Regions from separate parts of the Shewanella sp. ISS20 genome, predicted to be linked through region 2. Evidence: riboswitches for the same ligand, from Rfam matches in the RefSeq annotation. Region 2 holds a riboswitch; each other region holds the start of a gene.
What was found. A riboswitch is a leader RNA that binds a small molecule or an ion and turns the genes downstream of it on or off. The one in region 2 is predicted to bind cyclic di-GMP.

Region 1: another riboswitch for cyclic di-GMP. It lies ahead of AC1HDP_RS06805 (glycosyl hydrolase family 18 protein); the one in region 2 lies ahead of AC1HDP_RS14490 (immunoglobulin-like domain-containing protein).
Region 3: another riboswitch for cyclic di-GMP. It lies ahead of AC1HDP_RS01580 (M66 family metalloprotease); the one in region 2 lies ahead of AC1HDP_RS14490 (immunoglobulin-like domain-containing protein).

Annotation. Positions count from the first base shown of each region.
Region 1 is NZ_JAWRZK010000001.1:1,508,680-1,519,603, reverse strand. It holds gene AC1HDP_RS06820 (DEAD/DEAH box helicase) at 1-1,040, shown strand, start outside; gene AC1HDP_RS06815 (phosphatase domain-containing protein) at 1,098-1,565, shown strand; gene sstT (serine/threonine transporter SstT) at 1,987-3,207, shown strand; cyclic di-GMP riboswitch class I at 3,852-3,934, shown strand; gene AC1HDP_RS06805 (glycosyl hydrolase family 18 protein) at 4,049-6,565, shown strand; partial or broken gene AC1HDP_RS06800 (IS3 family transposase) at 6,990-8,143, shown strand; gene AC1HDP_RS06795 (IS4 family transposase) at 8,309-9,511, shown strand; gene AC1HDP_RS06790 (TonB-dependent copper receptor) at 9,728-10,924, shown strand, end outside.
Region 2 is NZ_JAWRZK010000001.1:3,176,807-3,187,730, reverse strand. It holds gene AC1HDP_RS14490 (immunoglobulin-like domain-containing protein) at 1-1,904, opposite strand, end outside; cyclic di-GMP riboswitch class I at 1,961-2,046, opposite strand; gene ovoA (5-histidylcysteine sulfoxide synthase) at 2,497-4,602, shown strand; gene AC1HDP_RS14480 (AbgT family transporter) at 4,663-6,213, opposite strand; gene AC1HDP_RS14475 (DUF4124 domain-containing protein) at 6,444-6,995, shown strand; gene glnL (nitrogen regulation protein NR(II)) at 7,444-8,571, shown strand; gene glnG (nitrogen regulation protein NR(I)) at 8,564-9,997, shown strand; gene fieF (cation efflux pump FieF) at 9,945-10,838, opposite strand.
Region 3 is NZ_JAWRZK010000001.1:351,006-361,929, reverse strand. It holds gene AC1HDP_RS01585 (LTA synthase family protein) at 194-2,023, opposite strand; cyclic di-GMP riboswitch class I at 2,343-2,430, shown strand; gene AC1HDP_RS01580 (M66 family metalloprotease) at 2,513-5,914, shown strand; gene AC1HDP_RS01575 (methyl-accepting chemotaxis protein) at 6,117-7,748, shown strand; gene AC1HDP_RS01570 (NAD(P)/FAD-dependent oxidoreductase) at 7,911-9,521, opposite strand; gene fdxA (ferredoxin FdxA) at 9,725-10,048, shown strand; gene AC1HDP_RS01560 (DUF4382 domain-containing protein) at 10,274-10,924, opposite strand, start outside.

The sequences.
Region 1 (10,924 bases), 1.7 Mb from region 2:
CAGGCGTAAAAGGCAATCATATCCGCGCCTTGATTTTAGCGCCAACCCGCGAGCTCGCGCGCCAATTAAGTACTCAATGTATTCAGTTTGCTAATAAGCAGCAATCAGCCATGCGCGTGCGTTTGGCCCATGGTGGCGTATCGATAAACCCGCAGATGATAAGTTTACGCAATGGCGCCGATATTTTAGTGGCTACGCCTGGTCGCTTATTGGAATTAATCGAATGCAACGCGGTAAAACTCGGCCAAGTTAAGCATTTAGTGTTAGATGAGGCCGACCGTTTATTAAATTTAGGCTTTAGTGATGAGCTTAATCAGTTGTTAGCAAGCTTACCTAAACAGCGTCAAACGCAGCTGTTTTCGGCGACGTTTGATGATGACATTAAGCACCTGGCAGATGCTTGGTTAAACCAGCCTAAGCATATCCAGATTGAATCTGTGTTATCTCAGCCCAAGATTGAGCAGCGGGTGTATGAAGTTAACCGTGAGCAAAAGTCAGCGTTACTGACGCATTTACTCAAGAGCTTAGAATTATCGTCAGTACTAGTGTTTGTGAATGCCAAATTAAGTTGTGACCGCCTTGCGCAAAAGCTGCAAAAAGCTGGCATCGACAGCTTAGTGTTCCATGGCGATAAATCACAAGGCAAACGCCATCAAGCGTTAGATGATTTTATGGCGGGTAAAATCCCAGTGCTGATTGCCACCGATATTGCGGCGCGCGGCTTGGATATTCAGCATTTACCGGCCGTGATTAACTTTGAATTGCCCCGAAGCCCAGCCGATTATATCCACCGTATTGGTCGTACTGGCCGAGCAGGGGAGGCGGGGCTTGCCATTAGCTTGATTTGTCATGATGAATATCAGCATTTTGGTGTGATAGAAAAGAAGCATAAGTTGGCCGTTGAGCGTTTACAGTTAAAAGGGTTTACCCCTAAGAGTCTTGAACTGTATAACCAGCAAGCAGCAGAGCTTTCTACTGAAAAAGTGGCTCCAAGCTCGCAAAAGCGCAAAAAGAAACCAAAAATGCGCTCTGGATCCTAACCGATTTTTCAAAGCGCTGGCATAGTAGCGTTTTTCCTTCACTGAACAGAGTGGTTTATGCAGCATATGTTTTGGTTAGTGGAAGGTCAGATTGCCGGACGCAGTGGCCCAACCCTTAACCCATGGAATATCGGTGAACTGAAAGACGCCGGAATTGGTGCAATTATTTCAGTTATTGATAGTGATGCCGCTGACGCTGAGCGTATTCGCGCCGCAGGGATTCGCTATGAGTGCATTGCGTTACCGAATGCTATTACCCCGAGTGCGCAAGATTTAGAAGATGCTGTGGCACACCTGCCAGCAGTTATCGCCTTTATCAAGCAAGCTTGCGACGATGGTCTAGTGGTATTAATCCACTGCGGCTCAGGTCAAGACAGTACTTGCTTAGTGATGGCGCAATACTTGATTGAGCATGGCGCAGCGCCTGTTCACGCCATTAGCCAAGTTCGCAATGTCAATGCCAATGCATTTAGCCGTGATGGTTGGGATCAATTTGCCTTTGATGTGGTTTATCAATTGCAGTAAATCTCAATGATGTAAAACGCAGTGATGTAAATCGAAACTAGGTTTACTGTGAGTTTTCCTTAAAGGGCACCTTAATCGGGTGCCCTTTATATTTTTAATCAGCAATCTTCATGGCTATTTGTGTAACACTTCGGCGTTAGTCGGTCTTGAGACTCTTGCTTGTTGAATGTAGTTAAGAATTTTTAGCAGCCAATAATTTTATGTTGTGTATGGTTTTAGCGCGACTTATGTCACCAAAATAGGATGCTAGCGGCTAATTTTCAGCAATATGGTGAGTTAATTGGGATCTAGGCTAGACAAGGGCTAAGACATTAGTTACAAAACTAGACTCGCCATAAACTTAGTGCCGCAGTTTTACTGCTAATGTCAGTTTATCATCGTGACAACAATAACATAATGATAACAAAGTTGGAATTAAGTCATGAATAAGAATGATTCATTTTTTTACCGCATTGCCAATGGCAATTTGGTATTGCAAATTTTAGTGGGGATAATCGCTGGCGTTGCGCTAGCCACATGGTCACCAGAAGGCGCGACACACGCCTCTATTTTTGGTGATTTGTTTGTTGGCGCGTTAAAAGCCATAGCTCCGTTGTTGGTGTTTATTTTGGTGGCGGCATCCATTGCTAACCACAAACAAAATAGTAAAACCGCCATGCGCCCGATTGTGATCTTGTACCTGTTTGGTACCTTTGCCGCCGCCTTAACTGCCGTGGCTGTGAGCTTTTTATTCCCAACAGATTTAGTTCTGATTAACGCGGCAACCGGCACTACGCCGCCACAAGGCATAGGTGAGGTGCTGCACACCTTGCTGTTCAAGTTGGTCGATAACCCAGTCAATGCACTGTTAACTGGTAACTATATTGGTATTCTTACTTGGGGTGTGGGTCTAGGTTTTGCCTTAGCGCAAGCGTCACAGTCGACTAAGCAAGTGTTTGCCGATATGAGCCACAGTATTTCGCAGATGGTGCGTTTTATTATCCGTTTAGCACCCCTTGGTATTTTTGGTTTAGTGTCTGCCACCTTCGCGCAAACAGGTTTTTCTGCGTTAGCAGGTTATGTTCATTTGTTGGCTGTGTTACTCGGCGTGATGGTGATTATTGCATTAGTAGTTAACCCATTAATCGTATTTGCCAAAATTCGCCGTAACCCTTATCCATTGGTGTTTCAGTGCTTGCGTGAAAGTGGTATCACCGCCTTCTTTACCCGCTCAAGTGCTGCCAACATTCCAGTGAACATGGCACTTTGTTCCAAGCTTAAGCTGCATGAAGATACTTACTCAGTCTCTATTCCATTAGGTGCCACCATTAACATGGGCGGCGCGGCGATTACTATTACCGTGCTGACCTTAGCGGCTGTGCATACCTTAGGAATTCAAGTTGATATCTTTACTGCGTTGTTATTAAGTGTGGTCGCGGCAGTATCAGCGTGCGGTGCATCAGGTGTGGCGGGTGGCTCGCTGCTACTTATCCCGTTAGCTTGTAGCTTATTTGGTATTAGTAATGATGTAGCCATGCAAGTGGTTGCTGTGGGCTTTATCATAGGTGTTATTCAAGATGCGGCAGAAACGGCCTTGAATAGCTCAACTGACGTGGTATTTACCGCTGCAGCCTGTGAAGCGCTAGAGCGCCAGCAAGGCTAAGTGATGTGATACAGGTTGGGTTGTCATAACGGCTATTTTTATTAAGGCCTAGTCACTAAGTGACTAGGCCTTTTGTTATTTCTTTTAGGCTAATGAGCCTCCATGACTTATTGGAATCACAGTAAACTAATTATGAGATGTTCTTCACAAGCCGTTACACCAATCTCGCCTAATTACAATAAAAGTTCCTCAATTCTAAAAGAAGTTATTCGCCCTTTACTTATACCGAATTAAGCCCTGATCAGTTTGTCGGACGGATGAACGCTTAAGTTGCTTGAGTCGTTTAAATGCCTTTGTAAGACGATAGGCTTCGATAATGGCGATGAGTTTTACAAGAAAAGGTTCAAAAGTTTCTTGGGTATAACATCTATTTTGTTATGTTTCGTGATTCTTGGTAACGAAGGTTCAATGAAAATACCAGTGCTTTATTATGACGCATTTTCTCTAAATAAATTGTAATAGGTTCATTGGCAGGCAATGTGATAAAAAGCCTAACTATGTTAGTAACATAGGGCTGGGAAATCGAGTGTCATTTATTGTTGAGGTGTAGGTCACAATTTATTGCTTTCCCAAAAAAATCAAGCTCTTCTATTATGGTTACAGTATGTTACTATAGCCACAAATCTTACGTTAATGTTTGATTTTATAGAAAAAGGCAAACCAGTCGAAAGGCTGGGACGCAAAGCTTCCGGTCTAAGGGGAAACCTAAGATAGCGGGGACGCCAAAATCATAGCAATTTAATTTGCTTGCTTACGCACTTTGTTTGCCTTATTTGCATTGTCTAATAAGGAATATTCTTTGAAAACTAAACTATCCACCGCAGCGATTTTTGTTGCTTCTATGCTATCAGCAAATACATTTGCGGCTCTGCCTGGTACGCCAACTTTAGGTTGGGGTGAAACAAAATTTGCAATCATCGATATCGACCAATCAACCAGCGCCTACAACAAACTTGTTACGGTTAAAGATGCTGCTAAAGTTACCGTTAATTGGAACTTATGGAATGGTGAACTCGGTGACACTGCTAAGGTGTACTTAGACGGTGAGGAAGTTTGGAAAGGAACTTCTGTCGCAGCAGGTGAAGCTACATTTGATGTAAAAAAAGGTGGTCGCTATCAAATGCGTGTGGCCTTGTGTAATGATGAAGGTTGCTCATATAGCCCAACTAAAGAAATTATCGTTGCTGATACTGACGGTAGCCATTTAGCGCCTCTTGAAACTAAGATGCTTGAAAATAACCGCCCATACGTTAATAAAACTGACAAGGTTGTTGGGTCGTATTTTGTTGAGTGGGGGGTGTACGGTCGCCAATTCCCAGTTGATAAGATGCCTTCTAAAAACCTAACTCACCTGTTATATGGCTTTACCCCTATATGTGGTGGTGATGGCATTAATGACAGCCTTAAAAGTATTGAAGGTAGCTTTCAAGCCTTGCAAAAAGCATGTGAAGGTCGCGCTAATTTTGAGCTAGCCATTCATGATCCTTGGGCTGCTATTCAAAAGCCACAAGAGGGAGTTATGAACTATGACGACCCTTATAAAGGTAACTTTGGTCAGTTAATGGCGCTTAAGCAAGCGCAACCAGACTTAGTTATCCTGCCCTCTATCGGTGGATGGACATTATCAGATCCATTCTTCCAATTTGATGACAAAACAAAGCGTGATGTTTTCGTTAATTCTGCTAAAGAGTTTTTGAAAACTTGGAAATTCTTCGATGGTTTAGATATCGACTGGGAATTTCCCGGTGGTGGTGGTGAAAATATACATTTAGGTAAGCCTGAAGATGGTTCAACCTATGTTATTCTGATGAAAGAATTACGTGCAATGCTTGATCAGTTATCTAAGGAAACTGGTCGTAAGTATCAACTGACTTCTGCTATTAACGTGGGTTACGATAAGCTTGCAGTGGTTGATTATGGCGAAGCTCAACAGTACATGGATTACATCTTTATGATGGGCTATGACTTTAACGGTGCTTGGCAAAATACTAATTTAGGACATCAAACCGCTTTATATGATGGTCACTGGGAAACCACGAAATACACTGCTGATAAAGGCACTCAAATATTACTTAACCAAGGCGTTGACTCTGAAAAGTTAGTGTTAGGTGTTGCCAAATATGGTCGTGGCTGGACTGGAGTACATGATTATAAAGATGGCAACCCTTTTACTGGTACTGCAACAGGTAAGATCAAGGGGACTTGGGAAGATGGTGTATTAGATTATCGTGATATCGTTAATAACCATATGGATTCAGAGTGGGAAAAAGGTTATGACGAAGTAGCAGAAGCACCTTACCTATTTAAAAAATCAACTGGTGACTTGATTACTTATGATAATCCTCAGTCAGTTATTGCTAAAGGTCAATATGTTCTTAAGCACGACTTAGGCGGAATTTTCTCATGGGAAATTGACGGCGACAACGGCGACTTACTTAATGCTATGCATGAAGGCTTAGGCCACGGTGAAGGTATCGAGCCACCGGCAAACAAAGCGCCTATTGCTAATGCCGGTCAAGATCTAACGGTTAAGGGCGAGGTCACTGTTGAAATTGATGGTTCAAAATCTCGTGATCCAGAAGGTGACGAGTTAACCTATCAATGGAAGCAAATTAACGGCATAACTCTTGATGTTAATAACTCTGATGCGGCAGTATTAATAGTTGAAGTTCCAGAGGTTGAATTTGATACAGTTTACACCTTTAGCCTTACTGTTAAGGACATTGAAGGTTTAACTGCTGTTGATACCATGACTATCACGAACAAGGCGCCAGCCGTTAACCAAGCACCACAGGTTACTATGGTTGAAACCGTTAGCGTTGAAAGTGGTAAGACGGTTACTTTACAAGCTAAAGCTATCGATCCTGATGGTGACAAGTTAACTTATAATTGGACAGTCCCTACTAGTTTTAAAGTGATAGGTCAAGGCACTGACTCCCTAACTATGACTGCGCCAGTTATTGAAAATGAAGAATTATTTTCAGTATCAGTTAAAGTTTCTGATGAAGCTCTAAGCGCAGAAGCTGCGACAGCGGTGACTGTGACGGTGGCTGATCCTGATGCTGGTGCTTACCCGCAATGGAACGCATCAACTGTTTATCATGGTGGCGAAACAGTAAGCCATAACGATTTGCTGTGGAAAGCTAAGTATTGGACTCAAGGTAACGCGCCTTCTCGCACTACTGAACAGTGGTTATTAGTAAGTAATGTTCAGTTTGATTGGGACGCAGGCGTAGCTTATAACGGCAACGATATTACCACTCATAAAGGCCGAAAGTATCAGGCTAAGTGGTGGACTAAAGGCGAAGAGCCTAGCAAAGCTAGCGTATGGATTGATTTAGGTACTTCTTCTAAATAGTCTAGATTTTTTTTTCCGAAAAAGGCTTGATGAAATTCATCAAGCCTTTTTTACAAACAATTAATTGGTTTAGTCGATTAGGTGCTTTGAGAATTTTTCTTAAAATATCTTACTAAATAATCACTGCGTTGTTGCCTAAATAAATACAACTGATGACCTAAGTAGTCTTCACTACCGGTGTTTTTCAAGGTAGTTGTCACTCTTTGCTTAAGTATTCGTACTAATTATGTTAATTACTAATACTTTACAACTCTCTCTTTTCGTTTAACCTGTCGAAAAATGGTGCTATTGAATCCAGCATCGAAACAGTATGTTTATTCGCCAGAGGGTCAATTAATACCAAGAACCCTATTGGGGAAAGGTGATCTGATCCAATACTTTTGGACACCACGCTAAGTGAGTAAAATGACTTAACGAGGTGAATATGACAATCAAAAAGCCCCGCAAGACCCACACGGCTGAATTTAAAGCTGAAGCCCTGAAACTAGCCGAACGTGTCGGTGTTGCTGAAGCTGCTAGGCAGCTCAAAATCTACGGGTCACAACGTTATAACTGGCGCTCTGCCATTGAGAAGAAATCGACAACTAGCCAGCGCGAAGCCGAGCTTGCTGCTGAAGTTGCCAAGTTAAAACGCCTGTTAGCCGACCAAGCTGAGGATTTAGCCATCCTAAAAAAGGCGGCCACCTACTTCGCGAAGAATCAAAAGTAGATCGATTCGAATTTATGCTCGAACACCAGCACCAGTTTCGCCTAAAGCCAATGGCGACAGTGCTTGGCGTGACGCGAAGTTGGTATTATGTCTGGCGAAAATCAAGCAAAAAGCCGAGTACACGCTTGCGCAAACAGCGCAGCCGTGATAAGCAAATCAAAGCTATTTTTGTCCAGAGCAAGGAACGCTCTGGCGCTCGGCGTATTCAAGTCGACCTCGCCGAAGATTACGATCGCGCTAATTTGAAAACCATGATGAACAGCATGACAAGACAGAATTTAGTGGCTAAAGCAGCCCGTAAATTCAAAACAACAACTGACAGCGATCACCAGCTTTCGGTAGCGCCAAATCTGCTGGAGCAGAACTTCGATGCCAGCGGCCCGAACCAAAAATAGGTCGGTGATATCACGTATCTGATGACAAGCGAAGGCTGGCTGTATCTGGCGGTGATTATCGATTTGTACTCGCGCGCTGTGATTGGCTGGTCGATGAGTAATCGCATGACGGCTAAGCTGGCTTGTGACGCGCTGACAATGGCGCTGTTTCGTCGTGGTTTTCCAAAAAAAGTGATTGTTCATAGTGACCAAGGCAGCCAATATTGTTCACATGCGTATCGAGATCTGATTGAAAAAAATCAGCTTATCCAAAGCATGAGCCGCAAAGCCTGCTGCTGGGACAACGCCTGTGCAGAGAGCTTCTTCCATTCATTGAAGGTTGAGGCCATTCAGTACGAGCCGATCATGGACCGGGAAACCATGAAGCACACAGTGTTTGAGTACATAGAAGTTGATTACAATAAAACCAGAAGGCATAGTTCACTTGGCTATTTAAGCCCTGAGAATTTTGAATTGAAAATAGTGCTTAGTTAAGTGTCCAGAGTTAGCGGATCAGATCAAGGCTTGCCTAAGATTGATTTTTGCAACAACGCCGATGTCTAGGGAGTCCCAAAATAATTCCTTTTATAATCAATTAGTTGGCACGCATGGTGCTGTTTGATCTAATCAATTTCGCCAAAAACAAACTAGAACAACACCATGCGTGACATTACAATACTACATGACTCTCTTAGCAATCAATGCTCTTCCATCCACAAAAAACGTCTTAATTCTCTTATGGTTGCCACTAAATCATTACTAGATGGTGATCAACTCTCTTTGACCCAGCTAGGCCGTAACATCTCTGGTAATGTGGCACCTAAGCACAGTATCAAACGTATTGACCGCTTGCTCGGTAATCACCACCTCAATAATGACCGAATGGCGATATATCGCTGGCATGCAATGCACCTTTGCGGTGCTAACCCAATGCCTATCGTGCTTGTCGATTGGGCCGATGTAAGAGAACAACTCCGCTTGATGACATTGCGCGCCTCCATCAGTGTTCAAGGGCGCAGCGTGACCCTTTATGAGCGTACTTTTGAATTCAAAGATTACAACGCACCTCGCAGCCACAATGTTTTTCTGACTGAGTTGGCAAAGGTGCTTCCGAATGGCTGCTGTCCGCTAATCGTCACCGATGCTGGCTATCGCAATACTTGGTTCGATCAAGTAGCAAGTCACGGCTGGTTTTGGTTAGGGCGTGTTCGTGGTGACGTCTGTTATCAGCATGTTGGAACACATCAATGGCACTCCAATAAGTCGCTTTACCCAACAGCAACGAACAAAGCCAAATACATCGGCCGTGTTAACCTCGCCAGGAAAAGCCCATTGTCCTGTCATTTACACCTCTACAAAGCGAAAGAAAAAGGTCGTAAAGACCGCCGTTCCTCAAAAGCAGGAAGAAACCATACCGCCCAAGCAAGCTACGGAAGAAGCAGCAAAGAGCCGTGGCTATTGGCAACCAACTTACCACCTAATCACTTTAACTCGGTCCAAGTGACAAAGCTCTACGCTAAGCGAATGCAGATTGAAGAGACCTTTCGAGACTTGAAGAGTCCACAATACGGCATGGGGCTGAGGCACTGCAAAAGTCGTTGTCCGAAGCGGCTAGATGTGTTGCTGCTCATCGCTATGCTGGCAGAAATTGCCTTATGGCTAATTGGTATCGTTGCCTTACATCTAGGCTGGCAAAAACACTTTCAGGCCAACACCATTCGGCACCGGCCTGTGCTGTCGATTGTCAGATTGGGGAAAGAGGTTCGGCGGAGGGAAAACTATCAAATAACAGCGCAGCATTTACGCTGGGCAATGCATGAATATATCAAGTTGGTTCACACTGCAGGGAGACCTAAATTATGAGGGGATCCCCCAGCGCCGATGTTACCCTCGATTTACGCCGTTATTATGTAAATTTAGAATTAAATATCTTGATGTTGTCGAAATACGCTTGTTGTCGCACTTAATTATACTCAATTTCTCATTTATTAACACCCTCTATATAATGCGCGAAATATCAATACAACCGCGACGAGGTAAAGAGTTATGGGAAATATTGTCTCTACATTAAGGATAAAAATGAATAAGCAAATGTTGAGTAATATTGTTGCCTGTGTGTTGGTTGGAATATCTACGACCTCGTTTGCTGAAGAGATAGGCTGCAATAAACTTGGTGGCTGTGATGAGCGTATTGTTGTCAAAGGTGAATTAATGCGCCATCCGTTAACCGTGACAACTGATCCAAAAAAACCGCGGTTACCACTGCCTTCTTATGATGGTGCCGGCTTTTTAAAGACTATTCCAGGATTTAATATTAATCGTAAAGGAGGAGGCGGTGGTGATCCTTCATTGCGAGGGCTTGGCGGTTCGCGAATTAATATTGTTGATGACGGTCAACAAACCTATGGTGCTTGCGGCGGACGGATGGATCCCCCTACTGCTTATATTTATCCCGAATCCTATGACAGTATTGAAGTGATTAAAGGGCCGCAATCTGTTCGTCATGGCCCGGTAGGTTCCGCAGGAACCGTATTATTCAATAAAGATAGGCGTACGTATGTCGAAGCTGTTCCTACAGGGCGAGCCAGTGTGACAGCGGGTAGTTTTGAGCGGCTTGATTATATAGTTGACCTGCGCGCAGGTGATGAAAGCTATTATATGGATTTAGATGCCAATCAATCGTCTAGCTCTCATTATAAAGATGGTAACGGTAACCCTGTGCAATCAAGTTATGACCGACGTAATATGGATTTGGCCTTAGGTTGGACGCCGTCTGATGACACTGTGATTGAAGTAAGCTACGGCAAGTCAGACGGTGATGCTGAGTATGCAGATCGTGCTTATAAAGCCCGCGAAATTGAAAATGAAAATTACACCTTGTTGGTGGAGCATGAGTTTAACGGTGATTACCTGCAGTCGATAGAGTTTCAAGCTTATAGTAATGACAATGACCATGTGATGGATGATTTTGATAAAAATTTACCCAATAACTCAGGGGCTCACGTTAACCGTTCGACTTATGGTGGCCATTTGTGGGGCGAGTTTGCTATCGGCGATGTCACTCTGACAACTGGGATGGATATGCAGGATTCAACTCATCAAATCTTTAAAGTTGCGCCTAACTTGGATAGTAGTCTTGACGACTTAATGGCGGGCAAGTTAAATGATGATTTGAGTTATCAGCAGTTTGGATCATTTGCTGAACTTGAATACCTCGTGGATGAGGGAAGGTTAGTGTCGGGGCTGCGTTATGACCGCTGGCAGACAGACTTATTT
Region 2 (10,924 bases):
TGAGCTAAAGACAGATTTACCGTTTGCTCTGCAGCAATTTGCGCGGCGAAATCGCCACCGTTAACTAGCATTCCGCCAGTATCAGTCACTTTCATAGTAACCATAGCGCTGCGGTTAGTTTTAACAGTCACCGCTAAATCCACGGCGCCATCTTTGATGTGATACTCAGCAGCGATACCGCCAAGTGAAACGCTTAACTTTGGCAGTTCAGGCGATACACCGCCATCACAATCACTATCGCCGGCAACGCGCCACACGCCCCACTCACCTGTGCTACCAGGCTCATCACCTTGGGTCCACCAGCCAGCGCTCCAGCTCTTACCCTGATGGCTAACCACTTCATCAGCTAAATAGACTTTATCCGCCTGCCAGGCATTACCACACACCTGCGAGTCATCAGTCACGCGCACTTGACGCGAGGCAGTCACTTGTTGACCAGCATTGTCTGTCACCGAGTAAGTTAAGCTGTAGCGGCCGACAGTATTCACATCCACTTTGCCAGAAACCTGAATTTGAGCAGTAAGATCACCATCTTCCGCATCAAATGCCGTCACATCAGCTAAGGGATCAAATGCGGCGCCTAAAGGCACGACGCGATTATCTAATCCATTAAAGACAGGCTTCACGCTATAAACTTCAACTTTGCGGGCATCAACAGTTTCGTTGTCATCATTATCACTGACGCGATAAGTCAGTACATATTCACCTAAGGTGTTGGTATCAACTTGGCCTTCAATCACAATGCGCGAGGTTAAATCACCATTTTCGGTATCCATAGCCGTCACGCCTGCCATAGGATCAAATGTTGTGGCATGCACCACGCGCGCATGACCTAAGCCTGTGAATACTGGCTTACCCGCTTCTGGTACTGGTGGAACTTGGCTGTGTACAAATGGGCCATAAGCCTTAATGAAGGACTCATTGTATTCATTACCAGCAGCATCGCGCCCCATATCCCAGTTAACAGACCAAGTCATAACACCACGCAGCGGCTGACCTTGGTTTTTCAAGGCTTCAAAAGCGCTGTATAAATGCTGTGGATTTTTAACATAGCCAGTGGCCGCGGCATCGTTGTTGGTTGGGATACCAAACACTAACTTGTCGTGAGGGATCTTATAAAAACTGCGACTGCCGTTAATTAATGAATCCGCAATGTAGTAGATAAACTCTTGCTTGAGTTCATCGTTGTTTTGAGCAACCCAACCTACCCCATCAATCCAGATACCATCGCCACCTTGGTTATAAAACTGCGGGTTGATCCAGTCGTAGTAGCCTTCTAAACGCTCTAAATAAGGAACGTATTTGCCACCCGTTGTCAGGTATGGGAATTCTGGAGCCATGGTAATTAAGAAGTTTTTACCTTGGGCGCGGTAGTGCTCTTTCACCATGATTAACGCCGCTGGAATAACCGTCTGGTTATCAGCAGCAGTCACCGCGGCTTGCTCTAAATCTATATCTAAACCATCAAAACCGTACATATCGGTAAGACGAATCAGTTCATCAGCAAAGGCTTGCTCATCACCGATTTTTAATTCGATATGGGCATCGGCGCCACCTAAGGCTAATAATACGGCGCGGCCTTGATGGTTTAATTCGGCAATTTCAGCAATAAATTCTGCTTCTGATAAACCCACTTGCGGGTCTAAACGAAAGGTAGGAATACGACCTTCAGCTGTGTCATAGACCTTCATAAAAGAGATGTCGACGACGTTATACATAGGGTTAACGTCGCTTAGTTTAACGCATGGCGCTACGCCACCTTTGTAACCGCTGCCATCACACCAGTTATGCCAGTAGCCTACGACGACACCGGCTTCAGGGTTGACCATTTGCGCCTGCAGTGGCTGAGCCAGCCCAGTCAGAGCTAAGACTAACGCACTCAGTTTTAATTTCTTTATCATCATTATTTCCCGTTTCAAATAGAAACAGGTAACGCGAGTTTTTGCACTCGAACACTACCTGTGGAAGCCCCGCTATCTTATGGATTCACCACTTAGACCGGAGGTTTTGCGTCATGCGCTTTCACACATTTTGCCTTTATCGCAAGCAGCTTCATGACAAGATGAATCAGCCTTTACAATAACTTGAGCCGCAACAAGCTTAGCTCTAAGTAGTTATGATTGTCACCTTTAATCTTAAAATAAACTTAAAACTATGCTTAAATATGATTAATAGTTTAATTCGCACTCAAATCATTTACTTATAAAAGCAAATAACCCACATATACTGAACCTTTCGCTCGCTAACTTCATGCTAAAACAACAACTAATCGCCACTATCTACTGGTTTAGGCCGACTAACGCTTAAGCGCTAACCATGCTTGAATAGTGAAATAAATTTAGGCTTTAAAACACTCAATCTACTGAAGCAGATTGAGTCGCCATCCCACAACTGATAATGTTATTAATATATTGCAAACGTAAACATTATCGCCATCAATCATTATCACCTATGGTGTCTATTCAATCACACGGATACGCAAATTAAGGATTGCTCGTGACCTCACTCAATCAAAGTATTTCTCTTGATGGTACCGATGTTGAAAGTAAACGCGCCGAGATTCAGCGCTATTTCAACCATACTTGGCAGCAATATCAGCAGTTATTCGACCTTATCAATACCGATGACGCCTATTTTCTTAAGGCTGAACCGTTACGCCATCCATTGATTTTTTATTTTGGCCATACTGCCACTTTTTATATCAATAAACTTAAACTGGCTCGCCTCATTGATGAGCGCATCAACCCTGAATTTGAGTCTATGTTTGCCATAGGCGTGGATGAAATGAGCTGGGATGATGTCAACAGTCAGCACTATGCCTGGCCAAGCGTCAGTCAAGTGCGGCGCTATCGCGATGAAGTGAGCGCTTGTGTCAATCAAGTCATAGATAACCTAGCGCTGAGCTTACCTATTACAGCGCAATCGCCGGCTTGGCTCATCTTAATGGGCATAGAGCATGAAAGAATTCATCTTGAAACATCATCTGTCATTATCCGCCAGCTGCCGCTGCATTTAGTGACGCCCTCAAGCAACTGGCATGCTTGCGAGAGCGTGGCTCTAGCGCCCAGCAATCAGTTACTGCATCAAAGCGGTGGCACTATGACGTTAGGCAAAGCCGCTACCGACATGACTTATGGTTGGGATAATGAGTACGGCCAGCAGTCAGTCGCAGTGAATGACTTTGAAGCGAGTCGCTATTTAGTTAGCAATCAAGAGTACCTCGCCTTTGTTGAGGCGGGTGGTTATCAAACCTTAAGATGGTGGACCCAAGAAGGTCGGCAGTGGCTAAGTTACACCCAAGCGCAACATCCAAGATTTTGGCGTAAACACCAAGGTCTATGGTGGCAACGCAACCTCACCGAAGAAATCCCTTTACCCTTAAACTGGCCGGTAGAAGTTAATTACTTAGAAGCTAAAGCCTTTTGCCATTACTTAAGCGAAGTGCAGCAAAGTCAGTTACGCCTTCCGACAGAAGCTGAATGGTATTGCTTACGCCAAAACGTCAGTGGCGATAGCCAAGATTGGCAAGAAATCCCTGCCAACTTAGGTCTGGCGCACTTTGCCTCATCTTGCCCTGTCAATCGCTTTGAGCATCAAGGATTTTATGATGTTATCGGTAACGTTTGGCAATGGAGCGAAACCGCCATCAATGGCTTTAACGGCTTTGAAGTGCATCCCATGTATGATGATTTCTCCACCCCTACCTTTGATGGCCGCCATAACCTCATTAAAGGTGGCAGCTGGATTTCAACTGGCAATGAAATGCAGCATGCCAGTCGCTACGCCTTCAGACGGCACTTTTATCAGCATGCTGGCTTTCGCTATGTGCGCTCAGCGCAAGCATTACCCAGCAATGAGCCGGTGAATACTTACGAAACCGATGAGCTTATTTCCCAGTACTTAGAATTCCATTATGGTGATAGCCACTTTGGTGTGGCCAATTTCTGCGTCAATGCAGTGGCAAGTGTCATGGCTGAAATTGAACCAAGCCGCACTCTCAAGGCGCTGGATATTGGCTGCTCTGTGGGGCGCGCTAGTTTTGAGCTGGCTAAGCATTATCAGCAGGTGGACGCTATCGATTTTTCGGCGCGCTTTATTTCTCAAGCCATAGATTTATGTGAGCAAGGCCAAAAGCGCTGGACTATTACCACCGAAGGCGAGCTGCAAGAATTTAAGAGCATGAGTCTAACGCAGCTAAACTACCAAGACTTAGCCGCTAACATACATTTTCAGCAAGGGGATGCTTGTAATCTCAAGCCTAGGTTTAGTGGCTATGATCTTATTTATGCTGCCAACTTAATTGATAGATTAACCGACCCCCATAAGTTTTTGGCAGATATGCCCGCAAGGCTTAATAGCCGCGGCTATTTAGTGATCTTATCCCCCTACACTTGGCTAGAGCAGTACACAAATAAAGCCAATTGGCTCGGCGGCTTTAAGCGCGATGCGGAGAACATAACTGGCTTAGATGGATTGAATGAGGCGCTGCATCAAGACTTTGAGCTGTGCGCCGTGAAAGACATTCCCTTTGTTATTCGCGAAACTAAACGCAAATTCCAACACAGCATTTCGCAGTTATCGATTTGGCGTAAACGCCAGTAAAGAGCATACGCCAGATAGCATAAGGCCCGCATAATGCGGGCCTTATCATTGTCTCTATTATTACAGACCGTAGGTGTAGCTAGCTTGTAATCCTAATGGAATACCAAGGCCCCAATAGGCAAGTAAGAACAAGGTCCAGCCCACTAAGAAGGCCACCGAATACGGCAGCATCATAGCAATCAAGGTACCTATCCCTGTGTCCTTAACGTACTTCTGGCAATACACCACCACTAGCGGGAAGTAAGGCATTAACGGCGTAATGATGTTAGAGCTTGAATCACCAATACGGTAAGCCGCTTGGGTTAAATCGGGTGAAATGTTCAGTTGCATCAACATAGGCACAAAGATAGGTCCTAATAATCCCCACTTGGCAGAGCTTGAACCCACAAACAAGTTAACAAAGGCTGTCAGGAAGATGATGCCGACGATAGTCACTGAACTTGGCAAGGCTAATGCTTTTAATACTTCAGCGCCTTCAATGGCCAGCAAAGCCCCCAAGTTAGACTTAGTAAACGCCGCCACAAACATGGCGCAGAAGAATGCCATCACTATGTAGTAAGCCATGCCCCCCATAGACTTGCTCATGGCAGCAATCATGTCGCGTGAGCTAGTGAAAGTGCCAACCATGAAGCCATAAATGGCGCCAGGGATCCAGAACAGTAAGAAGATAAGCGGCACGATAGATTGCATTAATGGCGCTTTAAAATCTGTCAGCTCACCGTTAGCGGCGCGCATGGCAGAATCCGCTGGAGCGCTCGCTAAATACAGCAGTACTAAACCTAATACCATCACCATAGAGGCAACATTAAAGGCGCGTTTCTCTTTCGGGCCCACTTCATCAAATGAAGGTAAACCGCTGGTATCGCCGTCAACCTTAGTCTTTTGCAGTCTAGGCTCAATAATCTTGTCGGTAATGTACCAACCTAACAGCACGATAAATAAGCTCGATGCAGAGGTGAAGAACCAGTTATTGAGTGGATTGACTGAAATGGCAGGGTCGATAATTTGCGCCGCACTCTGGGTGAAACTTTGTAATAACGGATCTAATCCCGATGGCACAAAGTTAGCGCCAAAGCCGCCGCTCACGCCAGCAAAGGCTGCCGCAATACCCGCTAACGGATGACGACCCACAGCAAAGAAAATAACCCCCGCTAATGGGATTACTAAAACGTAACCCGCATCAGTTGCGGTATGGCTAACGATAGAGATTAAAATAATCGATGGGGTTAAGTACTTAGCTGGCGTGACTTTCAGCATCAATTTCAATGCTGTATTAATAAAGCCAGAATGCTCAGCCACACCGACACCTAACATGGCCACTAACACTACGCCAAGCGGCGCAAAGCTAGTAAAGGTGGTCACCATCGAGGATAAAAATCCCACAATGGCAGAACCTGTCAGCAAGTTATTGACTTCTAACGGTACACCGGTGCGAGGATCTATGGTCGCAAAGTCCATCTGCGCAAAAATGGCAGATAATCCCCAAATTAATAACATCCCCAGTAAAAAGATTACCGCAGGATCGGGGAGTTTATTCCCCACTCGTTCAATGCTATTTAGCATTCGGCTTAGTATGCCGTTCGATTCTTGACTCTCGCCTGACGTCGCCATCTTGATCTCCTCTAATTTTTTTTAGGCTGCTACCTTAGAGACAAAGCTAGTGAGATACAAGCTTACAAGCTTGGGAACGTAGCCAAAGTCGATAACCTTGGCCATATTTGGCAGTTACTTAGCTGAAACATTGTCTACCTATGGATGAACTGCTGCAGAATTCATCAAACAACTAGGCACATTCGCCCAAAATGAGTAACCTTAAGCAACACTGCTTAAGGATGCTAACTATGTCAGCTCAATACCGCGTTTCCTCTCTTACCGCTGTAGTGATAGCGCTACTCATGGCAAGTACAACGGCTGATGCTAAAGTGTATCGCTGGGTTGATGCCAAAGGAGGCGTGCATTTTTCTGATGTGCCGGTTGAAGGCGCCATTGAAATTGAGCTTAAGCCTGAAACGAGTAATCAAATCTTACTGCCACCTGCACAAGTCAAAGCGGTAGATTTGGACGCTGGGATTAACTATCAGCTCAGCATCAACTCACCTAGCAATGAAGAAACCATCCGCGATAATGATGGCAATTTTACCGTGACGCTAGCCCTCACGCAGGAGCAGCCTCGCGGCGCACTTTATCAATTATTACTTGATGGCGCGCCTTATAATCAAGGCCAAGCCTCTTCCTCATTTGAGCTAACAGGGGTTAATCGTGGTAGTCATACCCTGCAAGCCTTGTTAGTGACTGGCACTGGCCAGACCTTAGCCCAAAGCAGTGTGATTACTATTTTCATGCATCAAGCGATTTATCATCCACCGAGACCACAGCCACGCACTGCTAAGTAGTTAAATTAGCGACGCTAAGCTTTAGTAAAAAATGAAGCCATCAATGGAGTCATTAATTGGGCAAGCTCAATCGCCCGCTGCAATTTATCCCTTAGCCTAGTGACTAGCAGCATAATTAGCCGCGGGCATAAATGTGATTAGTCTTTACATCCCCCGAGCGAAACACAATTTGTACTCAGTTAACTATTGTCCAATCAAGTTAGCTGCAACCTCGGCTAACCTCATGTTAATTAACCTAACTCTCAGCCAAATTTTTATTGCTACCTAAAAGCGGCAGTAAACTTGCATGCGCCAGAGGTTCAAGGGAAATAATTGAGTCGTTAGGCGCTGAATAAGGGCATAAAGCCCTAGCCGTAAGATTTAACACGGCAAGGCTTCGCACTTGTTCACTGCACCAAGTTGGTGCATCATAAGCGCTAACCCCTGCTTATCGCCAAGGAAACCGTCTATGACCGCCAGAGATATGCGCCGCTGGGATGATGATAAGCTACTCAATCATATGATGACGGCTGTGATAGTCATAGATAGTTGCTGCCATATTCATTATGCCAACTCGGCCGCAGAGCAATTATTTAGCATTAATCGCCACAAGCTCAGCGAGCTTAGCCTGATGGATCATTGCCAATTACCTGAGGCCTTAAGTGAGCGCTTAGCTGCGGCGGTAGAAAATAGGGTGGGCTTGTATTTCAGTGCTATCACTATCATTACACAAGAAGGCCACCCCTTTAGCGTTGACTTAACCTTAAGCCCGCTGCCAGATGACCATCTTGCGATATTAGAGCTTAAACAAGTAGATCAACAGCGGCGCATTGATCAGCAGCTTAATCAAGAAGCTCAGCAGCAAGCGGCACAGTTTTTGGTGCGCAACCTTGCCCACGAAATTAAAAATCCCTTAGGCGGTTTACGCGGCGCGGCGCAGTTATTAGAGCGCGAGCTCAGTGACCCACAGTTGCAAGAATTCACCCAAATGATTATTGAGCAAGCCGACCGCCTAAGAAATTTGGTGGACAGGTTACTTGGTCCGCAAAAGCCAAGCTTGCACGCTTACAATAATATTCATTGGGTAACTCAAAAAGTAGTGCAACTGGTCACTGTCACTTTGCCAAACAATATTAAATTACTGCGCGATTATGACCCCTCCATTCCAAATAGCGTGATGGACGCCGAGCAGTTACAACAAGCCTTGCTCAATCTCATTCAAAACTCGATTCAAGCCATGGGCAAGCAATTTGGCACTATTACTTTGCGCACTCGCACTCAGCATCAAGTGACTCTTGGCAGTCAACGCCACAAATTAGTGATGGAAATTAAAGTGATAGATAATGGCCCTGGGATCCCTGACGCCTTAATGGATACCTTGTTTTACCCTATGGTGAGCGGCAAGGCCGATGGCAATGGCCTTGGGCTTTCTATTGCTCATAACATAGTGCGTCTTCACGGCGGGCGCATCGATTGCCAGTCGGAACCCGAACACACTGAATTTACCTTGTTATTGCCACTTCGCAGTCAAGGCCCACAATTGGCGCCAAGCCACTTCGACTCAACTTTAAGCGTAAGCGAGACCCACGATGAATGAACAAGTCTGGATTTTAGATGATGATACTTCGATTCGCTGGGTCTTAGAGCGGGCATTAAAAGGCGCAGGCATTAGCAATGCAAGCTTTAGCGCCGCCGAATCCTTATGGCAGGCACTGACAGATGCTAAGCCGCAGGTCATCATCTCAGATATTCGCATGCCAGGAACCGATGGCTTAACTTTGCTCAGCCGCTTGCAGCAGCATTACCCGCGTATTCCTGTGATTATTATGACGGCGCACTCAGATCTTGATAGTGCAGTGAATGCCTATCAAACCGGCGCCTTTGATTACTTACCTAAGCCGTTTGACATTGATGAAGCCATTAGCTTAGTGGAGCGCGCGCTGTCACACGCCAGCGATACTAAGCCGCAACCCCTTGAAGCGCCTATTATCGCCCATCAAGAAATCATCGGTGAAGCGCCCGCCATGCAAGAAGTGTTTCGCGCCATCGGTCGCTTGTCGCGCTCATCCATTAGCGTGCTGATTAATGGTCAATCAGGCACAGGTAAAGAGCTAGTCGCGGGCGCCCTGCATAAACACAGCCCCCGTAAAAATCAGCCATTTATTGCACTTAATATGGCGGCCATACCTAAAGATTTAATTGAGTCAGAACTCTTTGGCCATGAAAAAGGTGCCTTTACTGGCGCCAGTGCCGTGCGCCACGGCCGCTTTGAGCAAGCCAATGGTGGCACCTTGTTTTTGGATGAAATTGGCGATATGCCACTTGATGTGCAAACTCGGCTGCTGCGGGTATTAGCTGACGGTCAATTTTATCGAGTTGGTGGCCATTCACCAGTTTCTGTTGATGTGCGCATTATCGCAGCAACCCATCAAAATTTAGAAAGTCGGGTAGAAGCTGGGCTATTTAGAGAAGATTTATTTCATCGTCTCAATGTTATTCGCGTACATATTCCATCCCTTGCCCAAAGACGGGAAGACATAGCGCAATTAGCCACACATTTTTTAGCGGCAGCGGCGCGCGAAATGGGCGTTGAAGGCAAAGTGTTAAGCCAAGGCGCCATTGATACTCTTAAAAGCCTGCCATGGCCGGGTAATGTTAGGCAGCTAGAAAATACCTGCCGCTGGCTCACGGTTATGGCTTCTGGCCAAGAAATTTTAGTGCAAGACTTGCCCGCGGAATTATTGCAGCGCCCAGTAAGCGCGGCGAATGCGCCAGTAACTGGCAACTGGCAAGCTTTGTTACAGCAAGAAGTACAGCAAAGATTAGCGGCGCAAGAAATTGATATTCTGAATCAACTTGCCCCAGAGTTTGAGCGGATTTTATTGGCTTGCGCCCTTGAGCATACTCAAGGGCACAAGCAAGATGCGGCGCGCTGCTTAGGTTGGGGGCGTAATACCCTCACCCGTAAACTTAAGGAACTTGATGGTGAGGCATTAACTGTACTGGATCTTGATGAACAATAACTTCAGCAGAATCAAACGCTTTCATTATGCGTTTTTCAGCCGCATCGGCGGCTGAATGCGCTTTAAATAGGCTCTGATTACCATCTAACTCAAGGTGCAGCTGAATAAAAGTGGTTTTACCCGATTGCCGTGTGCGCAAGTCGTGCACCCCGAGTACTCGCCCATCTTCAATGGCTAACGCTACAATCTTATCGCGAGTTTCTTGATCTAATTCTTTATCTAACAATAAATTAGCGCTGCGATAGGCAAGACCAATGGCTTGATAGCCAATATAAAAGGCAATCAAAACCGCAAATAAGCCATCGGCCCATAACCAGCCTTGTGTTGCCAGCACTAAGGCAATTAACACTGCGGCATTTAGCAATAAGTCAGATTTGTAATGCAAAGAATCGGCTTCAACCACACAACTTGATGTCATGCTTAAGGCTTTTTTCTGCAGCAGCACTAAGGCGAGTGTCATCACTATGGCAATCACAGACACCCAAATACCCACATCGGCATGTTCAACGGGCTGCGGATCAAACAGGCGTTGACCACCGTGTAAAAACAGTAGTAATGCAGAACCTGCGATAAAGGCCGATTGCGCTAACGAAGCCAAGGGCTCAGCTTTACCATGGCCATATCTATGGTCATTATCAGCAGGCACAATTGCGTAGCGAATGGCTAATAAATTAACGATAGATGCAAGCGCATCCGCGAAGGAATCAGTGAGCGAGGCCAACATACTGGCAGAGCCAGAATATTGCCAAGCGAATAATTTAATAGCAATTAAGGTCAAGGCAGTGACTACCGACGCGCGGCTGGCAAGCTTGACCCAAAAATCATAAGAAGAACTAGTCATAGTCACGATAGATGCAAAATTTATCGGCTATTGTATACCCAAACCTAGCGAAATCACACTGAGTAACTCGCCTAAGCTTACTCAGT
Region 3 (10,924 bases), 2.8 Mb from region 2:
TCAGCAGTCACACTTAGCGCAACTATTCCGGTAGCTCACTATTTATGTCACCAACCTCATTGTCAGCAAACACTTGTCATAGCCCCATAAAAAAGGCCGGTAACCATCAAAGGGTTATCGGCCTTTACTCTTAAGCGTTAACTGACTTAGCTGCTACAGCAATCATCTGAGTACAAGCTAACCAAGAGGCCTACTAGTCTTTCTGCGTTGGCGCTAAGCTCCACTGGGCGCCACTAAAGATATCTTGTGAAATAATGAGTGCTTGCTCTAACCACTCATTAAACACTCGGCATTCAGGCGTTTGTGATTGCTGCGCGCACAGCATTTTATCACCGGCGGGCGGCTGCACTATGCTGATCCCAGCGAGCGGGCGCACAGTGGCAGCTTGCGGCGATTTAAGCACAGTTAACAAGTTCTGCTGCGTATCCCCGAGCAAGGCCAAAATCCGGCGTGGCAACTCATACAAGGCAATCTCGCCCCATTGCTGCGGGCCATTAATGCCATCAATCACAATTAACGGCGTGCGCAGTGACGTGGCAAACATCTCAGGGCTAAAATCCGCTTTATTAGCACTGATGACGCCAGTTTGGGTATAGCCGTCGTAATTAGGCCCAAGAAACGGTAAGTGATCACCAAACATCACGATTAACGCTTGTGGGTCTTGCGCTTGCACTGTGGCAATAAAGTCCATGATTTCACGGGTTTTATAGTACATTTGATTGGCATATTTCACCGCCATCTCATTGGCGCCAGTCGCGCTTATTACCACAGGGCGGCGCTCGTTTAATGGATAATCCAAATGACCAAAAATCGTGACTATGTAATTTAGCGTCGCTTGGCCATTATCGCGATTAGCCGCCGTTTTATCCCACACTTGATTAAATAACGACACATCGCTCATAAACTCGCGGTTCATGTCATCTTGGCTGAAATCATTAATCGACCAGTATTTATCAAAACCTACGCGATTATAAGCATTAACTCGATTCCAAAAGCCCGCATGGTTGGGGTGTGAAGCTATGGTTTGATAGCCAGCATCGGATAAATAGCGCGGCAAGCACGGCACTTCATTGCGCAGCCAACCCTCAAAAAACACCGCATTTTGGGTGACAGGAAACCCGCATAAGGCTTCAAATTCACTATTGGCCGTATAACCACCAAATACTGGCGCTAGCACTGTGCTATTGGCTGTGGCTTGCCATAAATCGCGAAACCTTGGATCAAACGGGTCTTGATTAAAGCCCACGTTGCCAAGCGCCATAGGATCCCAAAAGGATTCCAGCAATAACACATAAACATTGCGCTTATCGCTAATGCTGGCGGCAGGAGCTAAGGCTTGCGCAGGGAAAATACTGGTTTTAGCGGCTAACACTTGCTCTTGTGTTACTTTCGTTTGACCACGAGCAATCACGCGGCTGCCTTCTACCGTCAAATGCAGCAACAAGCCGCGATCTTTATAGTTACCCGGTTGATCCCACACCCTATCGCCCACATGGACATCAAACCATGCTTGTAAACTACTGGATTGGTTAACATAAAAAAATCCAGCCCCAGCTAATAACGCCAGTAGCAACCAAGTGCGCTGCCGCTGCCAAGCAATCGCGACCATTAAGCCGCCAAATGGGATCAGTAGCGCCGCCCATAAGGCCCAGTAACGCCAATCATTAAATAACTGAAACATATTGCCGACGATACTAAAGTCATCAGGCATGATGGGGCTGCCTAAGATCATGAGCTTGAGCGCATTACTGACCTGCAGCACTAAGGTAAAGCTGGTGTACACCATGACCCAAGCTAAAAAATTGCGGCACAATACAAATAACAACCCCGCGAATACCAGCTGAATAATGGCATCTTTAACCCAAACCCCAGGCCAAACCCCGACATCAAAACTGCTCGCAAGCCCTAGCTGAATAAGGCTATACAAGGCCAGTGTATATAGCACCATATATAACCATGGGCGCCATAACGCTAAGCGCTTTTGTAAACGTGTTTTCGGGAAAACTATCCTTGATTGCTGCATATTGCCCTACATCCGAAACTAGCCAAGCTAGGTAACATATTGTGCAATATCATACTCATTTTGAAAGAATTTAATAGCTTAAGTCATTAATCATTCCATAACTTATGCCGACTTATTGCAACCTAGCCTATCTCGGTTTTTGCGCCTATGGTTAAACCATCATCTTAACTTGCGCCATTTCTCCTATTTTTGAGGTAAGCGCGCCCAAGATGAATCAGCAAGACAAGCAATGCCATCAAAATCAATTGGTTAATCAGACGCTTACATTGACACTGGATTAATTAATCTATATATTGGTCACCAGCAAAAATTGCTGACACATTGAAAAAGGCAAACCAGTTGAAAGGCTGGGACGCAAAACCACCGGTCTAAGGGGCGTTTGTACCTATGATAGCGGGGATGCCATTGGTATCAGACTTGTTGCCTTGTGCGGCAAGTCTAGTAATGCGTGTTGCCTTATTGAATTTCTATGCTCAATAAGGAAGATATATGTTTAAAACTCGTTTTTCCCCTCTCGCCTTAGTGATAGCTAGTACATTGGTGCCGGTAGCGGCGCAGGCCGAAGTCACTATGCAACAAGCTGCCGAACAAACCTTTAGCGTCATTAAAGCCATGAAACAGCGCGGTGAAGCTAATGATGGCGTGATTGTTGATGGTAACAAACGCTTTATTGTCTATAACGACTATCGTTTTGAACTGCATGATGATAATTACCCTAAATTTCCTTTCCCTTATGGCGGCGAAGAAGCCCTAGCCCCTTATTATGCCGCGTTCCCATTTTTAAATGATAAATGGGACATAGTGATGAATAATAACTATGGTTTTTATTTCATTCATGATGATTTTGGCAGCATGAGTAGCGACACTCAGGGTTGTTTTGTCGAATATTTTCCAGAACCCAGTTTCAGCGAAGATAAGATAATGCGTCTTGAAAATACTGAGTGTATCAGCGCACCTATGCTTACCGACGTTGCTTTATCTGGGGTATTTGATATTGGCGCCTCAGTGACTTGGCAAGGCCATGTTGAAGGCAATCGCTATCAGCTGAGCTTAAGTTCACCGTCAACTAAAACGCAAATGTTTAACGCCACCGCCCCTGAGTTCTACCTAGGTAATCTGTCACCAAACACTGATTATCAATTAGCCCTGGAAGCTTGTAATACCACAGCGTGTGTGGCACTTGAACCGATTACCTTTACGACTGAGTCAAGTAAAGCGGGTTTTCATGACGGTATTCGCCACTTAAATCACCTTGATGGTGAAATTGCCGCCCATGTATCCTTGATGCAAAGTCACAGCTTAACCGCCCCCTTTGGCAATGATGAGTTAAATGCGCCGGATGTGGTGATCAACCGTGCTGCCATGCTGCTAGTGACGCCAGAGCTTAACGACATTAACCAGTTATGGGTTGAGGTGTATTTTGAAGGCGAGCTTATCGCGCGCGAAATCATGCAGTCACCCGCCAATCAGCCCAAAACTGACCAATACGCCGTTGAAGGTCGGCCAATGGTTATTTTTGGCCATGATGTCTGGAGCTTGCCGCTTCAATGGAATTGGATGACCCCAGGCTTATCCCTTAAGTTTATCGATAACCACGGTCGCAGCTCAGAATTAGCGCAGCACAGCATTACCTTTGGCGGCGCGCCTGAGTTAGTCATCCAAAACATCGACATGGGCATGTTAACTAAGCCACGTGGCCGCAATACCATGGCTAACAATACTGCTGAACATGCCAGTGATTATTTTCAAAAAATCCCAGTATCTAAATTAGTGCTGGGCCAATACGCCCCTGCCCATTTTGAAACTGTCACTATGCCTAATGGCAAAGTGTACACTGAACGCAGTGACACTGATGGTGGCTGGCATTCTGGTGATATGCGCGAAGCCATTGGTAAGGCGTTAATTTCAACAGGTATTAATAATGCCAACGTCGGCATTACTACCTCAGCGGGTTATTCACAAGCTTATAATCGCCGTTTTAACCAACTGACAGCACACACTAATGTCGGCGTTTACACCCATCCAGACAATGGCTCGAACAAAACCGTAGTACATGGTGGTAGCGGTGGTGGTGGCATTTTAACTTTGGAAGCAACCACAGGTAATGAGTGGTCCCATGAAGTGGGACATAACTTTGGCAGAAGCCATTATCCGAGCATGGCCTCAGTGCATGATATGCAAAGCGGTTGGGGCTGGGACGAGGTATTCAAACGCTTTATCGGCAATATCGATTGGCGCGGCGCGCCAGCAATATCTGAAGCCGGCGGCGAAATATCTCCCCCCTATTTAGAGACCTTCCGCTTTTTACATGACGCCCAAGCCGGTGGTGAAAAGCAAAAAATTGGTTTAGTCAGTAACTTTACCCTTGAACACCCAACCCAAGCGCGCCGCACGCAAGCTTGGTTAAATAATGGTTTTAATCAAACGCCAGACGGCAATTATCACTATGCCACATGGGATCAAGCGCAACAAACCTATGTAGAAGCCAACACTACAGCACCAGCACCAGTAAAAACTGGCGTGCCGGTGACAACCTTAGTGGGTATTTACGATCCTACTGGTGTGAACCCAAGTCAGATTTATCCAGTACTTTATGGTAACTATGGTAATGTGTTTGATTTACCACCCGCAACCGATTATGAAGAACCTGACTCAGGTTCAAGCATCAAAGGCGGCTGGAATGAATATCGCGACCTAACGCCAGAACAGTTATCCTTATCTAGCTGGAAAACCATTATCGATAATGGCAGCCATAAACGTTTGTGCCAATTTAGCTTTACCACGACTACAGCAGAAACGGTTAATTTAGTTGGTCATGTCGAACCCGCCACCAATACTTGCCATGCGAGTGATGATATGCGTTGGAACCTTGCTGGCACATGGCAGGATATGGCATCTTTAGCTGGTGACTATTCAGTACTCTACCCTTATGGCCGTGGCAATGTTGTCTATTCACCGACACCTGATATCGGTGAAGTGCAACTCTGCTTACTTACTGATATCAACACTCCTAGCCATAATGGCGCGGGTTTTATTCAAGGCAACAAGTGTGTTCAAATACCAGGAATAACCCATAGTAACCGCAATGCGTGGAGTTATAGCCTCAGCCAGAACCGGATTGAACAGCCACAATACACTTATGTTAATGTGTGCCGACTTGATGTGGTCAGTAAAAATGGTCAGAGCATGAATTATGACTTAGCCGGCAACCGCTTAGGGGCAAATGAAAGTAATAAGTTCCACATCAACTTACCGCAGCAAGAACTCAGCAAAGTGACGCTAAGTTGCCAAGACGCTGAGGGTGTCACCATCCTCGATAGCTTAACGCCATCATTAACCACTGGGATTGAAGACTTACCACAAGCTGTGATCATAGGTCAGGAATACGGCTATCAAGTATTAGATTCAGCTATTGGTAAAGGCTGGTTTGATCACTCCGATGCCATGGACTTAGATAACTTATCTAAGCGCGATAGAAATGTGCTCGCCACCATGAGAGTGCGCGATCAACAACTGCCTTTATGCCGCTTTGATCTTACCATCAATGGCAAAGTGGAAACTGTGCACGGATTCGTCGAGCAATTAGTGACTAACGATTATCGTTGCACTGGCGGCGATGATATTAGTGTGGTGCAAGCGGGTAAAGAGCAGCGCCTTGAGTCCAGTGTTAACCAATTCCAGTGGTTATCTTTGTGGAATCCAGAGCATACAGGTGAACGCATCCCAGCCAAAAACAGTAATGAAAATCTATGCAGTGTGATAAATGATGGTTTTTACGGTGCAGGCTTTATCAATGCCGGTAATCAATGCGTGCAAGTGAAAGGCATTAAATGGTCAAACGGCAATGATTGGATATTTAGCAGTAAGCATGGCCAATACTCTTATAAGTAGCCACAGATAATGCACTCACTACGAATGTAGTGCCAACAAAACCAAAGTATCATCAACGATAAACAGCCAGTGAGTAATACCACTGGCTGTTTTTTTGGCTAATTCAATGAAGCTTAAACAAATATTAACTGCGGTCATTTGAAAATTTACACTTTCATACTTACGCTAATATGCACATACATGTGTAGTTTAAGGAAAAACTATGGAAGCGCTTCTTCGGGGTTTGTCGATAAAAACTCGCCTATTTAGTCTCTTATCGGTATTGCTCGTCATCATGATTGCTCTTGGCATCTATCAACGCGAATCTGTCGGCACAGTCAATAACATGCTTAATAACATGTTTGAAAATCAGCTCACCCCCATTGCCGCAATCTCTGATGCCAACATGCAAGCCATTTACCACAACCGTGCCTTATACGACTTAATCATAGAAACTGATGAGGCCAAGATGTACGCCATTGACAAAGAGATGAAAGACTTTGATGCCAAGATGGAAGAAAAGTTAGACGTCTACCGTAAAACCTCAATGTCTGATGAAGAAATTAAATTGCTCAACGAGTTTGAAGCATCTTGGGGAGTCTATGTAAAATCCGCCGCCGAGGTGGAAGCGGCATCGATAAAAGGTGACAACGCCTTAGCCATGTCCATCATGCAAGGTGCAACCACCGCCGCCTTTGACACGGCGGATAATTTATTAACCGCCTTAGTAACGCTTAATATGGACTTGGCCAAAGTCGCTTATGTTGATAGTGATGTGCTAGTCAATAACATCACTAACACTCTGATACTAGTGATTGCTGCGGTAGTGGTAGTGGTGTTGTTTGCCGGTTGGCAGGTCGCTTTCAGTATTTGCCGACCTTTAGCTGCAATCGTCGCCGACCTAAACGCATTAGCTCAAGGGGACTTGCAATCCAACGCCAAGAATGAAGGTAACGATGAAATTACCAGCATGCAAAAGGCGATGGCGTCGACGCGCGGCCGCTTGCGGGATGTGGTTCAAAATATTAAACAGGCCTCAAATGAACTCGGTCATTGCGGTAATAAATTGGTCGTCGCCGGTGAGCAAGTGATGGCAAGCTCTAAAGAGCAAGCTTCTGCCACCACCACATCGGCTGCGGCACTTGAGCAAATGGCCGCATCTATTGCTCATTTAGCAGATTCAGCCAAAGGCGCCAATCGACTAGCGGTAGAATCAGGTAAAGTGGCGCAATCGGGTGAATTGCAAGTAGAAAAAGTCTCTTCAGAAGTAGCTAACGTTAGTATCGCTATTAACGACTCATCACAAGATTTACGTCAACTGGCTGAAAACATTCAGCAAGTAAGCAAAATTTCGGTAATGATTAAAGGCGTTGCCGAACAAACCAACCTGTTAGCCCTCAACGCGGCCATTGAAGCAGCGCGCGCAGGTGAGCAAGGTCGAGGCTTTGCTGTGGTGGCAGATGAAGTGCGTAACCTAGCGGCACGAACGTCTAATGCTACCCATGAAATTGATCAAATGATAGGTACAGTGCAACAAGCCGCCGATAGTACAGTGGCGAACATGAACGCCTATTTGCAAACCATAGAGTCAGTGAAAACCAATGCATCGCTTGCCAGCACTATGATGGCACAAGTGGATAAAGGCTCGCAAGATGTGGTGCATTTAATGAGTGATATCACTCAAATGCTCAACGAACAATCAAGCGCGAGTAATGAAGTGGCAAAATCGGTGGAGTCGGTCAATACCATGTCGAAGCAAAACGTGGCGGCGTCTGACAACGTTAACCGTGAAGCCATACGCTTAACTGAGATAGTGCGCGATCTCAATAACGGCACTAACTTCTTTAAACTCTAAACGCCAAGGTGCGCACCACTGACTTAGGTTGTCAGTGGTGCGCTGCTTATGCGGGCTTAACACTCGCGGCCTCGTAAGTTCAGGTGCAACATTCAATCGTTAACCTAACATCCCACGCTTAATTCATTGACCGCGATTCATGCCACATCAATAGCCGTAAACTTAGGCAGATTGCTGCTCATTCATCGCCAACGCCATGGCTTCAGCAATACGAATACCATCGATAGCCGCCGACATAATGCCGCCCGCATAACCCGCGCCTTCACCGGCTGGGTATAGCCCTTTGGTGTTCACACTTTGATAATCACTGCCACGCTTAATCGACACCGGTGACGAGGTACGAGTTTCTACCCCAGTCATCATGGCCTCTTTCATAGCAAAACCATTGATTTTCTTGTTAAAGGCTGGAATAGCCTCGCGAATAGCTTCAAGGCAATAGGTAGGTAAAATCTCGGTCAAATCGGTAAGCTTTACCCCAGGCTTAAACGATGGCTCAACTTTACCAACTTGCGACGATGATTTACCCGCTAAATAGTCACCGACTAATTGCGCTGGCGCATCATAGTTTTCACCGCCCAAGACATAGGCCGCGCTTTCAAGCTGACGCTGGAATTCAATCCCAGCTAATGGGCCGCCAGGATAATCGCTCGGGTCGATACCCACCACTATGGCGCTGTTCGCATTGCGTTCATTGCGCGAATATTGGCTCATACCGTTAGTCACGACTCGGTGTTCTTCAGACGTTGCCGCCACGACTGTGCCACCAGGACACATACAGAAGCTATACACAGAGCGACCATTTTTACAGTGGTGCACTAACTTGTAATCGGCCGCGCCTAACAGTGGATTACCAGCATGCTTGCCAAATAACACTTCATCAATTGACGACTGATTGTGCTCAATCCGAAAACCGATAGAAAATGATTTAGCTTCTAAGTACACGCCCTTGCGATGCAGCATTTCAAACGTATCGCGGGCACTGTGGCCAGTCGCTAAGGCGATAAATTTAGAATGGATCACTTGGCCATCGGCTAAGGTCAACCCAGTGATTTGACCATCAGCAATATGGACATCATCAACACGGGAGTTAAAGCGGATTTCGCCGCCCAGCTCGATAATCTTGGCGCGCATTTTTTCAACCATGCCCACCAGCTTATAGGTGCCTATGTGTGGCTTGCTGACATATAAGATTTCAGCCGGGGCGCCCGCGTCAACAAAGTCGCGCAACACTTTACGGCCATAATGCTTTTTATCATTCACTTGGGTCCACAGCTTACCATCAGAGAAGGTACCTGCGCCGCCCTCACCAAACTGCACGTTGGATTCAGTGTTCAACTTACGATTACGCCAAAAACCAAAGGTATCCTTAGTGCGTTCCCGTACTTCTTTACCGCGCTCCAGCACAATCGGTCGATAACCCATTTCTGCCAGCACTAACGCGACAAAAATGCCACATGGCCCAAAACCTATCACTACCGGCCGCTCATTGAGCTCTTCTGGTGCTTTAGCCACGTATTGATACGTCATATCCGGCGTTGGCCGCACATTGTTATTGTCCACCTGCTGAGCCAGCACAGCGTCATTGTCTGTGGTGTTCACATCTAAGGTGTACATTAAGGAGATTTTATTCTTATTGCGCGCGTCAAACCCGCGGCGAAATACGGTGACATCGAGCAATTGTTCAGCGCTGATACAAAGGGCGGTAAGAATAGCTTGGGTTAATTGTTCAGGCTGGTGATCAAGCGGAAGTTGTACATTGGTAATGCGGATCATGGTTTATCCAAACTTTATGTTACTTGGTTATAGTAAAAATAAATAAATGCCGAGCATCTAGTACTCAAATGCCTTGTCTTGGCTGGATTTAATATTGCATTTAACAGCGCAACCAGTAATATACTGACGCTGAAAATAGTGCGTATGCACTGGGTTAACCGCGAAAGTTTACCAGAAACTGCCGCACAATAGCGATGAGAAATATGGCATTTGTTGTGACTGAAAACTGCATTCGGTGTAAATACTCCGACTGCGTGGCCGTGTGTCCGGTGGAGGCCTTTCATGAAGGTCCAAATTTTTTAGCCATCAATCCTGATGTGTGTATTGATTGTGATTTATGTGCCGCTGAGTGTCCGGCTAACGCGATATTTCAAGAAGATCAGCTACCTGCTGGCATGGAAGTGTATCGCGAATTAAACCGCGAATTAGTGCAAGATTGGCCAGTGATAACTGCCGTGATCCCGCCGCCCAGTGATGCTGATGAGTGGAATGGTGTCACTAATAAACTGCCGCTACTCGAGAGATAACGGCACTACTTGAACGACATAGTACCAACCAATTGAACGACATAGTACCAACCAACCGTGTTAATCCATGAGTTCGCGCCGGCAATGAAGCGCAAGCAATTAACCACAGGCAATGAACCACAGCCGATTTGCCACAGGCAATTAACCACAATTGTCGCGACCTAACGCTTGGCGTGTAAAGGCAGCCATGCTGCCAAATCACGCCAGCCTTAAGCGTTGTCAAGGCTAAAAATTAGCCACTGTCGCAACGCCTTTACTCACGACTACAGCTTGAGTATCAGCAAAGATAAAGAAAGGCGCAGCGTCGTCTTGCAGATTGATAGCCTCTGGGTCGTCATTTTGCGCCACACAGGTATAACCTAAGCTGTAATTGCCCGCGACCACAAAACCTAATTCGTAACCTTGACCTATCACTTGATTATTAGCATTGAGTAGGTCGTTCACTCGCGCCGCCGCCATCGGAGCAACTTGAGGTGCTGGCGTTGCAGTGCCCCTAAAATCACTCATATTGTCAAGTGAGGTTGATTGTGGATACAAGTACACGGCTTGGTGAAAGTCACTGCCACCCGCTGCAATTTCACACTCTGAGGTTAACGCACTAGGAATAGTACCTTTAATGCTCCCCACATCGACAACATTATGTAATTGCACCGAGGTTGGCTTAAGTGTCCAATAGGCTTTATTGCCATGGGGTTTTTGCAGGCCACTATTTAAGTCAAATTCGGCCACAAAATTATTAACGCCGACGGCAATCGTAAATGTCTTATTAAAAAATAATCGCCCGGTGTTGGCATCTTCAGCGCCAACACCACCGCACGAGCCATTACTGTTAGTCGTCAGTCCATAAAGATTACCATTATGGGTTTTGACATAAGA